One region of the Rhodopseudomonas sp. P1 genome, then DNA from elsewhere that is predicted to be linked to it. Evidence: riboswitches for the same ligand, from Rfam matches in the RefSeq annotation. Region 1 holds a riboswitch; the other holds the start of a gene.
What was found. A riboswitch is a leader RNA that binds a small molecule or an ion and turns the genes downstream of it on or off. The one in region 1 is predicted to bind cobalamin.
Positions count from the first base shown of each region.

Region 1 (5,646 bases):
GGCATCAGCAGCACCACCGCGGCGATCGCCGCCGCCGTGGTTGCCCCGGTGAAACCGAGCGCGCCGATCAGCGACACCAGCAGCGGCACGCCGGCGATGCCGCCGAAGCTGGCGCCGTTCAGCGCCAGGCTGATCGCCATGCCGCGGCGCTGGTCGAACCACAGGCCGAGCGTGTTGGTGATCGCGCCGAGACTGGTGCCGGCCCATCCGACCGCGAGGATCGCATCCACCGCATAGAGCTGCCACGGCGCGTCGATGCGGCCGAGCAGCACCGTGCCGAGCGCCATCGCCGCAATGCCGCCGAGCAGGCAGGCGCGCGCGCCGATGGCGCGGATCACATCGCCGACGAACGCCACCAGCAGCGCGCCGGCGAGATAGAAGAAGGTGGTGGCAGTCGCGATCTGCGACGATGGCCAGCCATGCAGTCGGGCCAGTTCGGCGAGGTACACGCTCTGGCCGTAGAAGCCGAGCCCCCAGCCGAAGGTGGCGACGATGAAGCACACCACGACGATCCGCCAACCGCGATAGCGGAACGAGGTCTCGTCGGGAGAGGGAGCGGTCACCATCGGCGGCGGCGAGCGCGGCCGGTCGCACGCGACGGCATTGCTTCACTCCCTGTCCCGGTTCGAGGCCGGACGTGTTGTTGCGCGGCTCAGACGCCGCGATCGGATAGTTCACTGGCGGCTTCAGCCACCCGTTTCCGGACTTTCGACCAACCGGTGATCGCCAGCACGATCAGGCCGAGCAGCACCGGCGGGAACACCGCGAGATTCACGGTGGTCCAGCCGTAGTTCGCCAGCAGCTGGCCGGACGAGAACGAACCCAGCGCCATCAGCCCGAAGATGATGAAATCGTTGAACGCCTGAACCTTGTTCTTCTCGCTCGGCTGATGCGCCTCCAGCACCAGCGCCGAGGCGCCGACGAACGCCAGATTCCATCCGACGCCGATCACGAACAGCGTCGCCCAGAAATGCGGGGCAGTGACGCCGAGCAGGCCGATCGACGCGCCGAGCGCTTCCAGGATCAGGCCGGCCGCGACCACGCGCGGCGCGCCGAATTTGGCGATCAGCGAGCCGGTAACGAAGCTCGGCGCGTACATCGCCACGATGTGCCACTGCAGGCCGAAATTGGAATCGCCGACACTCAGGCCGCACATCTGCATCGCCAGCGGCGCCGAGGTCATCACCAGATTCATCATCGGATAGGCAATGGCACCGCACAGCGCCGCGGCGATGAAGCGCGGCTGCCGCACGATCTCCAGCAGTGGCCGGCCGCCGGCCCGCTCGGCCGGCTTCGGCTTGGGCGCATCGACGCCCCACAGAACCGCCATCGCGATCAGCGCGATCGCCGCCTGCACCACATAGGAGAATGCGAACAGAAAAGGCTGCCAGACGTCCATGGTCCACTGCACGAGCTGCGGACCGAGCACGCCGGCGAACACGCCGCCGGCCATCACCCACGACACCGCCTTCGGGCGATAGGCAGCGCTGGCGCCATCGGCGGCGGCGAACCGATAAGACTGCGACACGGCGGCATACAGCCCGCCGATGAATGTCGCGATGCAGAACAGCAGGAACGAGCCGTACAGGATGGCGACAGCACCGAGCACGCCGGTGAGCGCGCCGCAGCCGGTGCCGATCATGAACGAGACGCGGCGACCGTAAACCCGCGCGATCCAACCGGTCGGCAGCGTGCCGGCGGCAAGGCCCAGCACGTACATCGACAGCGGCACGGTCGCGAGCGACATCTCCGGCGCGAGCTGCGCGCCGATGATCGAGCCGGTCGCGAAGATCACCGCGGCGTTGGCGCCGGTCAGCGCCTGCGCCGCGACCAGCCGCACCACGTTGGAACGGGCACGGGCATCGTCTTCGACGATGTCGTTGGCCGTCGCATCGACCATCGGCAGGGATTCTCCTCGCACCGGCCGACGACGGCCGGCGATTGCGCGCGCATCATAGGGCCGAGCGGTGCGTGATCAACCCGCCGGGCCACCGGCTGTCGCATGGGCCTCCGCCGGTTTTGCCCGTACAAACACCAGGATCAGGTTGTTGGCCGGCATCTCGACGATCTCGCTCAGCGCCAGACCGGCGCCGGCCGCGAGCTTTTCCAGATCCGCAACATCGCGGACACCCCATTCCGGATTGGCGTCGCGCAGGCTGGTGTCGAACACCGCATTGCTGAGCGCGGTGTGCTTGCCGTCCTGCTTGAACGGTCCATACAGCACCAGCATGCCGTCCTGGCTTAGCAGCCGTCCGGCGCCAGCCAGCAGCCCTTCGGCGACGCGCCACGGCGCGATGTGGACGACGTTGGCACAGAATATCGCCAGCAATGGCCCGGACTCCGCCCCGTCGGCCGGCGCCACCGACCAGGCGGGATCGGCCAGGTCGATCCGTTGCGGCGGCCGCAGATTGGGCAGCGCCGCATGAGCGCGCCAGGCGGCAATGCTCTTGAGGTGCTGGTCGTTGACGTCGCTCGGCCACCACACGATGTCCGGATGCTCGCGCGCCAGCGCTGCGATGTGCTGGCCGGTGCCACTGCCGGCTTCGAGTACGTCGCCCTGTCGCCCGGCGAGCAGCCGGGCCAGCACGGTGCGGATCGGCGCATCGTTGCGATGAAACGCGGCGGCATCGAGCCGGCCGTCGGGTTCGACCCGCCGCCCGTCCTTGCCGAACTCCACCACGAACTCCGCCATCACCACCTGCCGCATCCACTATCGTGCGAGGTGTACAGACCCGCCTGTTACACGCAAGTCACAGCTCGTCACAATCCGACCACGATTGCACCTGTTCGCCGCCATGGGCGAATTGACTCGCCAATTCCGCGACTTCTAATGGCAGTGACGGTTCCCGAGAGGGATGAAAAGGGAATACGGTGCGGACGCAGACACTTTCGCGTTCTAGGCCGTAGCTGTTCCCGCAACTGTAAGCGGATCGTCTTTCGTCGGATGCCACTGGGAACCTCGGTCCTGGGAAGGCGACGGAAGATCAACTGCGAGCCAGGAGACCTGCCGTCATTCGTGGTCACACGCGAAGTTGCCGGCCGGGAATTGCAGGCATTGTCTTCACCGCTTTCGAAAAGCTCGGTGAGACCTCGTTCGCTGTGACGTGCCACAGACGTCAGCCGAGGTTGAACCGAATGCAATCCCGACCCGCCGCGCCGCGGCCTTGCTCCGCACTTTCACGCGCGCTTCTCGCCTCCACCATCCTGGTGCCCGCGCTCTCGCTCGCCACGCCTGCCGCCGCGCAGGACGTGCTGCCCGAGATCGTCGTCAGCGCCACCGCCACCGAAACGCCGCGCGAGCAGGTGGCCAGCTCGGTGACCGTGATCACCGCGGATGATCTCGCCCGCTATCAGCAGCGCACCGCCGCCGACGCGCTCAGCATGGTGCCCGGCCTCAATGTGGTGCGCACCGGTGGCCCCGGCGGCTCGACCGCGATCTTCATGCGCGGCACCAACTCCAACCACGTCAAGGTGCTGATCGACGGCATCGACGCCGGCGACCCGAGCAAGCCGAACGGCGCTTATGACTTCGCCAACCTGCTGACCTCGGACATCGAGCGGATCGAAGTGCTGCGCGGCCCGCAGAGCGGTCTGTACGGCTCGGACGCGATCGGCGGCGTGATCTCCGTCGTCACCAAGCGCGGCAGCGGACCTGCCAAGCTGACCGGCTCGATCGAAGGCGGCTCGTTCGGCACCTTCAACCAGACTGCGCGCGCCGCCGGCTCGCAGGACAATTTCGACTACGCCTTCAACGTCGCGCATTATCGCACGACCAGCCTGCCGGTGACGCCGCTCAATCTGCTGGCCCCGGGCCAGCAACGCAACAACGACAACTACGACAACCTGACCTATTCGACGCGGCTCGGCGTCCGCGCCAGCGACGAACTCGCGTTCAACTACGTCGCGCGCTACACTGACGCCCACAAGGGCTTCACCGGCGACGACTATTCGCGCTATCCGAACTCGTTCCCCGAGACGCTGCAGAGCACGACCGCAAGCCGCGATTTCATGACCCGCGGCGAAGCGGTCTGGTCGCCGCTCGGCAATTTCACCAGCACGTTCGGCGTCAGCTACAGCAACGAGTGGAATCGGACGTTTAATCCGAACCCGGATTTCACCACCAACATCTTCACCTTCGCCACCGGCATATCGCCGCCGAGTTCGTACACCGGTGAACGCACCAAGTTCGACTGGAAGGGCGTGCTCGACGTCGGCTACGGGCAGAAACTTGTGGTCGGCACCGAACGCCAGGACGAGACGATCCGGACCAATTCGGTCGGAGACTATGATTTCGCCGGCAACTACCAGCAGAAGACGCTGCGCGCCCGCACCGGCAACACCGCGGGCTTCGTCGAATTGCAGTCGGAGTTCACCAAGAACTTCTTCCTGGTCTCCAACGTGCGCTACGACGACAACGACAGCTTCGGCGGACACTCGACCTGGCGTGTCGCGCCGGTGTTCATCGTGCCGACCCTCGAGACCCGGCTGAAGGCGACCTACGGCACCGGCTTCAAGGCGCCGACGCTGACCCAGCTCTATGTCAACAACCCGGCCTACGCGACGATCGGCAACCCGGCGCTGAAGCCGGAGACCAGCAAGGGCTACGACGTCGGCTTCGAACAGCCGCTGTTCGCCAACCGCGTCGTTTTCGGTTCGACCTACTTCAACAACGAGATCAACGATCTGATCAACTCGACCGGTTACGACGTGACGATCGGTGGCTACAGCTACAAGAACATCGGCATGGCGCGCACCTCGGGCGTCGAGTCGTTCGTGTCGTGGCAGGCAACCGAGACGCTGCGCTTCCGGGTCGACCACACCTATACGCACGCCATTGACCAGACCACCGACCAGAAGCTGCGGCGGCGTCCCGACAACAAGGTGACGATGGCGGCGATCTGGAATCCGGTCGAGCGCGCCACGGTGTCGGCGACCGTGCTCTACACCAGCTCGTGGGTCGACTACGACCGGTTCGGCACCACGCTGCTCGACGCGCCGTCGTTCACCACCGTGAACCTGGCGGCGAGCTATGAGGTCGATCCGCACGTCACCGTGTTCGGCCGCATCGACAACCTGTTCGACAAGAAATACGAGGTGCCGGTCGGCTTCCTGCAGCCCGGATTCGGCGCTTTCGCAGGCGTCCGCGTCACCAACTAGCGACCATCGTGTGCGGCCGCCGCCGCACCAGTCGGCGGCGGACGCCATGTTCCCCGCACACGGGCTCATGCGCGAAACCAATGTCGAAGAGCCTCCGAATGTCGAAAGGCTGTTCGGAGGCTTTTTTCGTGCTATCACGCCGCCTCCCGAATTGAATGCAATTGAACTGGAAGAATGACGAACGACGACGATCACCGCGCTGGCAGCGCCGCTGAAGGCGACGGCGGCAAGACCGAACGCGACGCCGCGGCAAAGGCGGTCCTGGACAACATGGCGCGCCTGCGCGCCCTGCGGCTCGCCCGCGAAGCTGCGATGCCGCAATCGGCGACATCGAGCAAGACCAAGCGAACCAGAACGGCGGCCTCCCCCACCAAGCGAGGCACCAAGAAGGTCGAAGACGACAAGCCGCGCCCCTTGTCGGAATGGCTGGCCGACCAGCAGAGCTCAGGTCGGCGGACCTGATCGCGACGCAACGCATCGCACTGCGGC
Region 1 is NZ_CP088006.1:5,278,426-5,284,071, forward strand. It holds gene LRC39_RS24390 (MFS transporter) at 1-566, opposite strand, end outside; gene LRC39_RS24395 (MFS transporter) at 653-1,900, opposite strand; gene LRC39_RS24400 (DUF938 domain-containing protein) at 1,976-2,692, opposite strand; cobalamin riboswitch at 2,824-3,026, shown strand; gene LRC39_RS24405 (TonB-dependent receptor plug domain-containing protein) at 3,136-5,157, shown strand; gene LRC39_RS24410 (hypothetical protein) at 5,332-5,619, shown strand.

Region 2 (5,646 bases), 1.2 Mb from region 1:
CGGGGTGGGAAGCGAAACGGCCAAGATCATTCTCCTGCGCGTAGGCGGATCGGCGATGCGGCCCGGGGAAGGCCTGGAGCGGCTCGCGCGAACGGCGCCGCGTCACAGCGATAATACATACGGAAATATTTTCCGTTTCAAGTATTATTTTGCGACTGAATAGCGCGAACGCGAGTGGCGCCGTCTAGAAGGTGCGGAGCAGCTTGAAATCCAGGCCGTCGGCCTCGGCAAGGTGCATCGTCATCCGTGCACGGCCGTCCCTGATCGTCACGTCGCCGCGGCCGCCCTGGTACACAACATTGCGCGCTGCCTGCAGCAGCGAGCGGGCCTGCAGCGTCTGCGCCTTTTCGGCAATCGTCGCCAGAAATCGCAAACCTTCATAGTTGGACTGCCCGACCGACCCGATCGGCGGCGCGGTCGCCCCGAACATCCGGCGATAAGAATCGCGAAACGCATCATTGGCAGCGCAGTCGTAGCAGCCGAAATAGCCCGAGGCGCAGAACAGATTCTCGGTATTGTCCGCGCCGATGCCCAGCAGCACCGTCTCGTCCATCGCACCGGCCAACCGGAGGATATGGCTCGAAAGCCCAGCTTCGGCGAAGGAACGATTGAACGTCACGCTGTCGTTGCCGATCAGCGAAATCAGTACGACATCGGGTCGAGCGGCGCGAATCCGGTCGAGGTGCCGTTCGTGATCGTCCTCGCCGAGCGGCACGAACTCCTCACCAACCACCTTGCCGCCCGCCTCCTTGATGTACTTCTTGACAGCGCGATGCGACAGCCATGGCCAGACGTAATCGCTGCCGATCAGGTACCAGCGCTGCGCCCTTCTCTCCTGGGCCAGCCAGTCGATCGCCGGCCGGCTCTGCCAGCGCGGCGTCTCCCCGATCGCCATCACGCCGGGAGCACGCTCGCCGCCTTCATAGACCGGCGTGTAGATATAGGGCACGCGACCTCGGATGGCGTTCCGCAGTGCTACCCGCACTGCACTGATGTGCGAGCCCATCACGATATCGACGTCGTCGTAGTCGACCGCCAGAGCGACCCGCCGAGCGACGTCCTCGATCGGACCGCCGGCATCGCTGAACACCAGTTCGACCTCGCGGCCCAGGATGCCGCCGCGCTTGTTGATTTCCGCAGCCGCGAGCAGCGCCGCATTGGTCGAGGCCGGCCCCCACAGCCCAGGCGAGCCCTGGAAGGTGACGAAATTCGCAACGCGAAGCTTGTTGCGTGCGCGGCGCGAGGCCGCGCCGCCGCCGTCTCCCGGCCCTTCCACCCAACGCGCATCGGTAAGCGCGCCGCGCTCGAGAAAACCGAGCGGCGGCACTCCATAGGCGCCACTATGTCCGAGATCGACAGCCGAAAGCACGCCCTCTCCTGCCTGGTGCGGGTGATCCCCGCCGAAGTCCCCTCCCCGGGTTCGACGATCGATGCTATTCGAAAATATTGAATCTTCAAGGATTGCTGTGCATATAGATGCAGCAAACTGCGCATCCGATTCACTCAGACGGAACGATAAAGTCTCATCGTGGCCAAATCGCCGACCCGCAATCCGCCGATCACCGAGCACCTCGCCTATCTGCTGGCGCAGGCCAATCGGGAGATCAACCGCCAGCTCGAAGCACGGCTACGCAGCGAAGGGGTGCCGGTCGAGCAATGGCGCATCCTCAAGGTGCTGTCCGACGGCAAGGGCCATTCGATGGGCGAACTCGCCGAGGCGGTGCTGCTCAATCATCCGACCCTGACCAAGATGATCGACCGAATGGTTTCGGATTCGCTGGTGTATCGCGTCCAGGATCCGGAGGATCGCCGCAAGGTGCTGATGTACACCTCCGACCGCGGCAAAGCTCTGACCCAGCGTCTCAATACGTTGGCGCTGAGCCAAGAGGCGCATATCGCCGAAAACTACGGCGACAAGGCCACTGCCGAGCTGAAGCGGCTGCTTGAAAGCCTGATCGACAGCGCCACCTGAGCGCCCTCCATCGTCGCGGATGCTGCGGCTGCGAACAGCGCAGCCGCCTGCAGCGACACGCCGCAAGATACGGCGGTCGCAACGTCTATCCTGCACCGCCGAACTGGCTTAGATCAGCGGGCGATGCGCCGTGCCAAGCGGCCGCCCATTCGAGTGAGGAAACATGGAATACCGATCACCCTGGATGACCGAAGAGCTGGACACGTTCCGCGACCAGTTTCGCAAATTCCTCGCCAAGGACCTCGCACCCCATGGCGACAAGTGGCGCAAGCAGAAGATGGTCGATCGCTCGGCCTGGCTGAAGCTCGGCGAGATGGGGGCGCTGCTGCCCAGCGTTCCGGAAGAGTATGGCGGGCTCGGCGCCAGCTTCGCCTACGATGCCGCGGTCTATGAGGACATGGAGAAGATCGTCCCCGACGCGCTGTCCGGCGTCACCGTGTCGAGCGGCATCGTGGCGCACTACATCCTCAACTACGGCTCGGAAGAGCAGAAGCGGCGTTGGCTGCCCGGCATGGCGCGCGGCGAGTTGATCGGCGCAATCGCGATGACCGAGCCCGGCACCGGCTCGGACCTTCAGAGCGTGCGCACCACCGCCAAGCTCGATGGCGACGACTATGTCATCAACGGCCAGAAGACCTTCATCACCAACGGCCAGAACTGCGACCTGATCATCGTGGTTGCCCGCACCGGCGGCGCAGGCGCCAAGGGGCTATCGCTGATCGTACTGGAGACCAAGGACAACCCCGGCTTCAAGCGCGGCCGCAACCTCGACAAGATCGGCCTGCACGCCTCCGACACCTCCGAACTGTTCTTCGAGAATGCCCGCACGCCGAAGCAGAACCTGCTCGGCGGCGAAGAGGGCAAGGGCTTCGTGCAGCTGATGCAGCAGCTGCCGCAGGAGCGGCTGATCATCGCGATCGGCGCGGTGGCGGCAATGGAACGCGCGGTCGCTCTGACCTCGGACTACACCAAGGAACGCAAAGCCTTCGGCCAGCCGATCATCGAATTCCAGAACACCGCCTTCGCGCTCGCCGAGCGCAAGACCGAAGCCTTCATCGCGCGGGTGTTCGTTGATTACTGCCTGGTGCAGCTGATCGCCGGCAATCTCGACGCCGTCACCGCCTCGATGGCGAAATGGTGGACGACGCAGAAGCAGGTCGAGACCGTGGACGAGTGCCTGCAACTGCACGGCGGCTACGGCTACATGCAGGAGTATCCGATCGGCCGGATGTTCATCGACTCGCGGATCCAGAAGATCTACGGCGGCACCAACGAGGTGATGAAGCTGCTGATCGCTCGCTCGCTCTAACGCGAACAATGCAGGCGCCTCCGCTACTGCTGCAATTCAGCGGTGCGGAGGCGCCGGCAGTGTTCAGTCGCCGCTTTCCGAGACTTCGCGCTTGAGACGGCGCGGATCCTGGGGCTGGCTATCCCATGGCACCGGCCGCTCCAGCCAGCGCTGGATAAAATTCCAAGAGCGCCGATAGCCGTTGTGCGGCAGGGTGCAGTCCGAACAATCCTTGCGCGTCAGCCCATTGCGATCGACGAAGGTCTTGTAGGGGCCGGGGCACTGATAGGCGCTCAGCGGGCAGTAACAGAACAGGCAGTTGAATTCCCGCTCGACGCCGCGATGGCACGGCAGAAACGGGCAGGCCTCGTTGGTGAAGCCCTTAAAGGCTTCGTTGGTCGTTGTGTCTTTCGGCTCCATGACCGTTCCCTCGCGCCGCAGCAATGGGCCGCCAGCTCGATCGCAGCGGCGCTGTGGCTGATTCTGATTGAAGGGGGATGAGTGCTAGGCGATGCCAAGCGTCGCGTGACGCTGCTCCTGCGCCGCGCGCGGCTTTGCCTGCTAAGAGAATTCGGTCATCGCTGCTCCGCTCTCGACCCGCCGTCGATCGGTTAGATGCTTCCGTCTTCGGCCGGTCTCCTGGCTCACGGATGTCGTCTGGATCGCCTTCCCGACGCCGATGGCGTCAGTGGCATATGATCCGGACAGATCCGCTTACAGTTGCGGGGGCAGCTACGGATTTGGCGAAAAACACCGCACCGTATTCCCAGTTTCACCTCGCACGCGAGGCACCGAAGACGTCAAAACCAGAGCACGGGGCTGCAGCCTGTGCAAGCAAAAAGGCTTCGTTCTAAACGGCCAGCCTAACCGACTACGCGATTGACCCAGACGATCCGCCAACCGGACGAGCCCAGCCGGTCGATCTGCGTCAGCGACAGCGGATCGATCACAAAGCTCAGCGCAGCCTCGGGGGATGTCTTAAGGGCAATCGCCAGCACGGCGCGAATGGTGCCGGAGTGTACCACCAGCACGACGTCACCACCGGGCAGCCGCGCCAGACCGCGCCGCACCCGTTCGATCTGATCGACGAAGCTCTCGCCGCCCGGCGGCGCCAAGCGCGCCGCATCCTGCCAGAATGCATCGTAGGTAGGGCCGAGTTCGCGCGACAGATCGTCGTGACGGCGCCCGGTCCAGCTGCCAAAATCCTGCTCGCGGAAATCGGGGTCGAGCATCGCATCGAAGCGGAGTGCTGCGGCGGTCTCGCGCGTGCGCCGGCTGGGGCTTGCGACCACCGTCGCATCGTGCGGCAGTTGCTCGCAGAGCGCAGCGAGCACCGCAGTGTCGCCGAGATCGACCGGCGCGTCGGGAGCGTGAATCACGCCCTTTGGCCCATCCACCGGCGCATGCCGCACCAGCCACAGCCGGCTGAAGTCGCTCATCGGTCATCCTCGCGCAGTCATGATCCGTCCGACAGAGCACGTCGGAGCCATGCCTCGCAAGCGACGACGACCGCTACCGCCCGGCGTCCAAAAAAATAGCAACCTCTGCCGCCTCTCGGAGTTGAAGCCCCCAAGTTCCATCAACCCTATCAGATGATCTAACTTGAAAGGCGGACCATGAAGGATGTCCATCGCGTGCTGATCGACAAACTGCGCGAGCATTCCCGTCTGTCGGCCGATGACCTCACCGCGATCCGCAATTTGAGTTTTACGCTGCGGGAGCTCGAGAGCAGCGAGGATCTGATCCGCCAAGGCGAAACGCCGAAGGGCGCCGCGCTCGTCGTCGAAGGCATGGTCGGACGGTATCATTTGCAGCGAAACGGCCGCCGCCAATTCCTGTCGTTTCACATGGTCGGTGACCTGCCGGATGCGCAGGGGGTTTTTTTGGAGCGGATGGATCATTCGCTGTGTGCGATTGGGCACGCGGTGACGGCGATCATCCCGCATCGGGAGATCCTGCGGATGTTCGAAGCCCGGCCCGGGCTCGGCTTTGCGATCTGGCGCGAAACCCTTGTGGACGCGGCGATTTTCCGCGAAGCGATCACCAACAATTCGGCCCGGACGATGAAGGCGCGGATGGCGCACCTGTTCTGCGAATTGTTCTACCGCGCCGAGGTCTCGAAGCTGACCGACGGTAACTCGATGCAGCTCCCGATCAGCCTCGCCCAGCTCGGCGACACGCTGGGCATGGCGATCGCGACCGTCAACCGCACCATCTCGTCGCTGCGGGCGTCGAAGACGATGGACTTCCGCTATGGGGTGCTGACGATCCGCAACTGGCAGGGGCTCGCCAAGATCGGCGAATTCGATCCCGGCTACCTGCACCTGAAGCGCGCACCGGCGCGCTGAGGCGCTCCGGCGAAGCTACGCGGCAGCGTCGTCCGGCT
Region 2 is NZ_CP088006.1:1,130,163-1,135,808, reverse strand. It holds gene LRC39_RS05290 (amidase) at 1-24, opposite strand, end outside; gene LRC39_RS05285 (substrate-binding domain-containing protein) at 185-1,369, opposite strand; gene LRC39_RS05280 (MarR family winged helix-turn-helix transcriptional regulator) at 1,529-1,972, shown strand; gene LRC39_RS05275 (acyl-CoA dehydrogenase family protein) at 2,136-3,281, shown strand; gene LRC39_RS05270 (cysteine-rich small domain-containing protein) at 3,345-3,680, opposite strand; cobalamin riboswitch at 3,873-4,071, opposite strand; gene LRC39_RS05265 (histidine phosphatase family protein) at 4,124-4,699, opposite strand; gene LRC39_RS05260 (Crp/Fnr family transcriptional regulator) at 4,877-5,608, shown strand; gene LRC39_RS05255 (Crp/Fnr family transcriptional regulator) at 5,624-5,646, opposite strand, start outside.
Region 2: linked by a shared signal. The riboswitch ahead of LRC39_RS05270 (cysteine-rich small domain-containing protein) and the one ahead of LRC39_RS24405 (TonB-dependent receptor plug domain-containing protein) in region 1 are both predicted to bind cobalamin.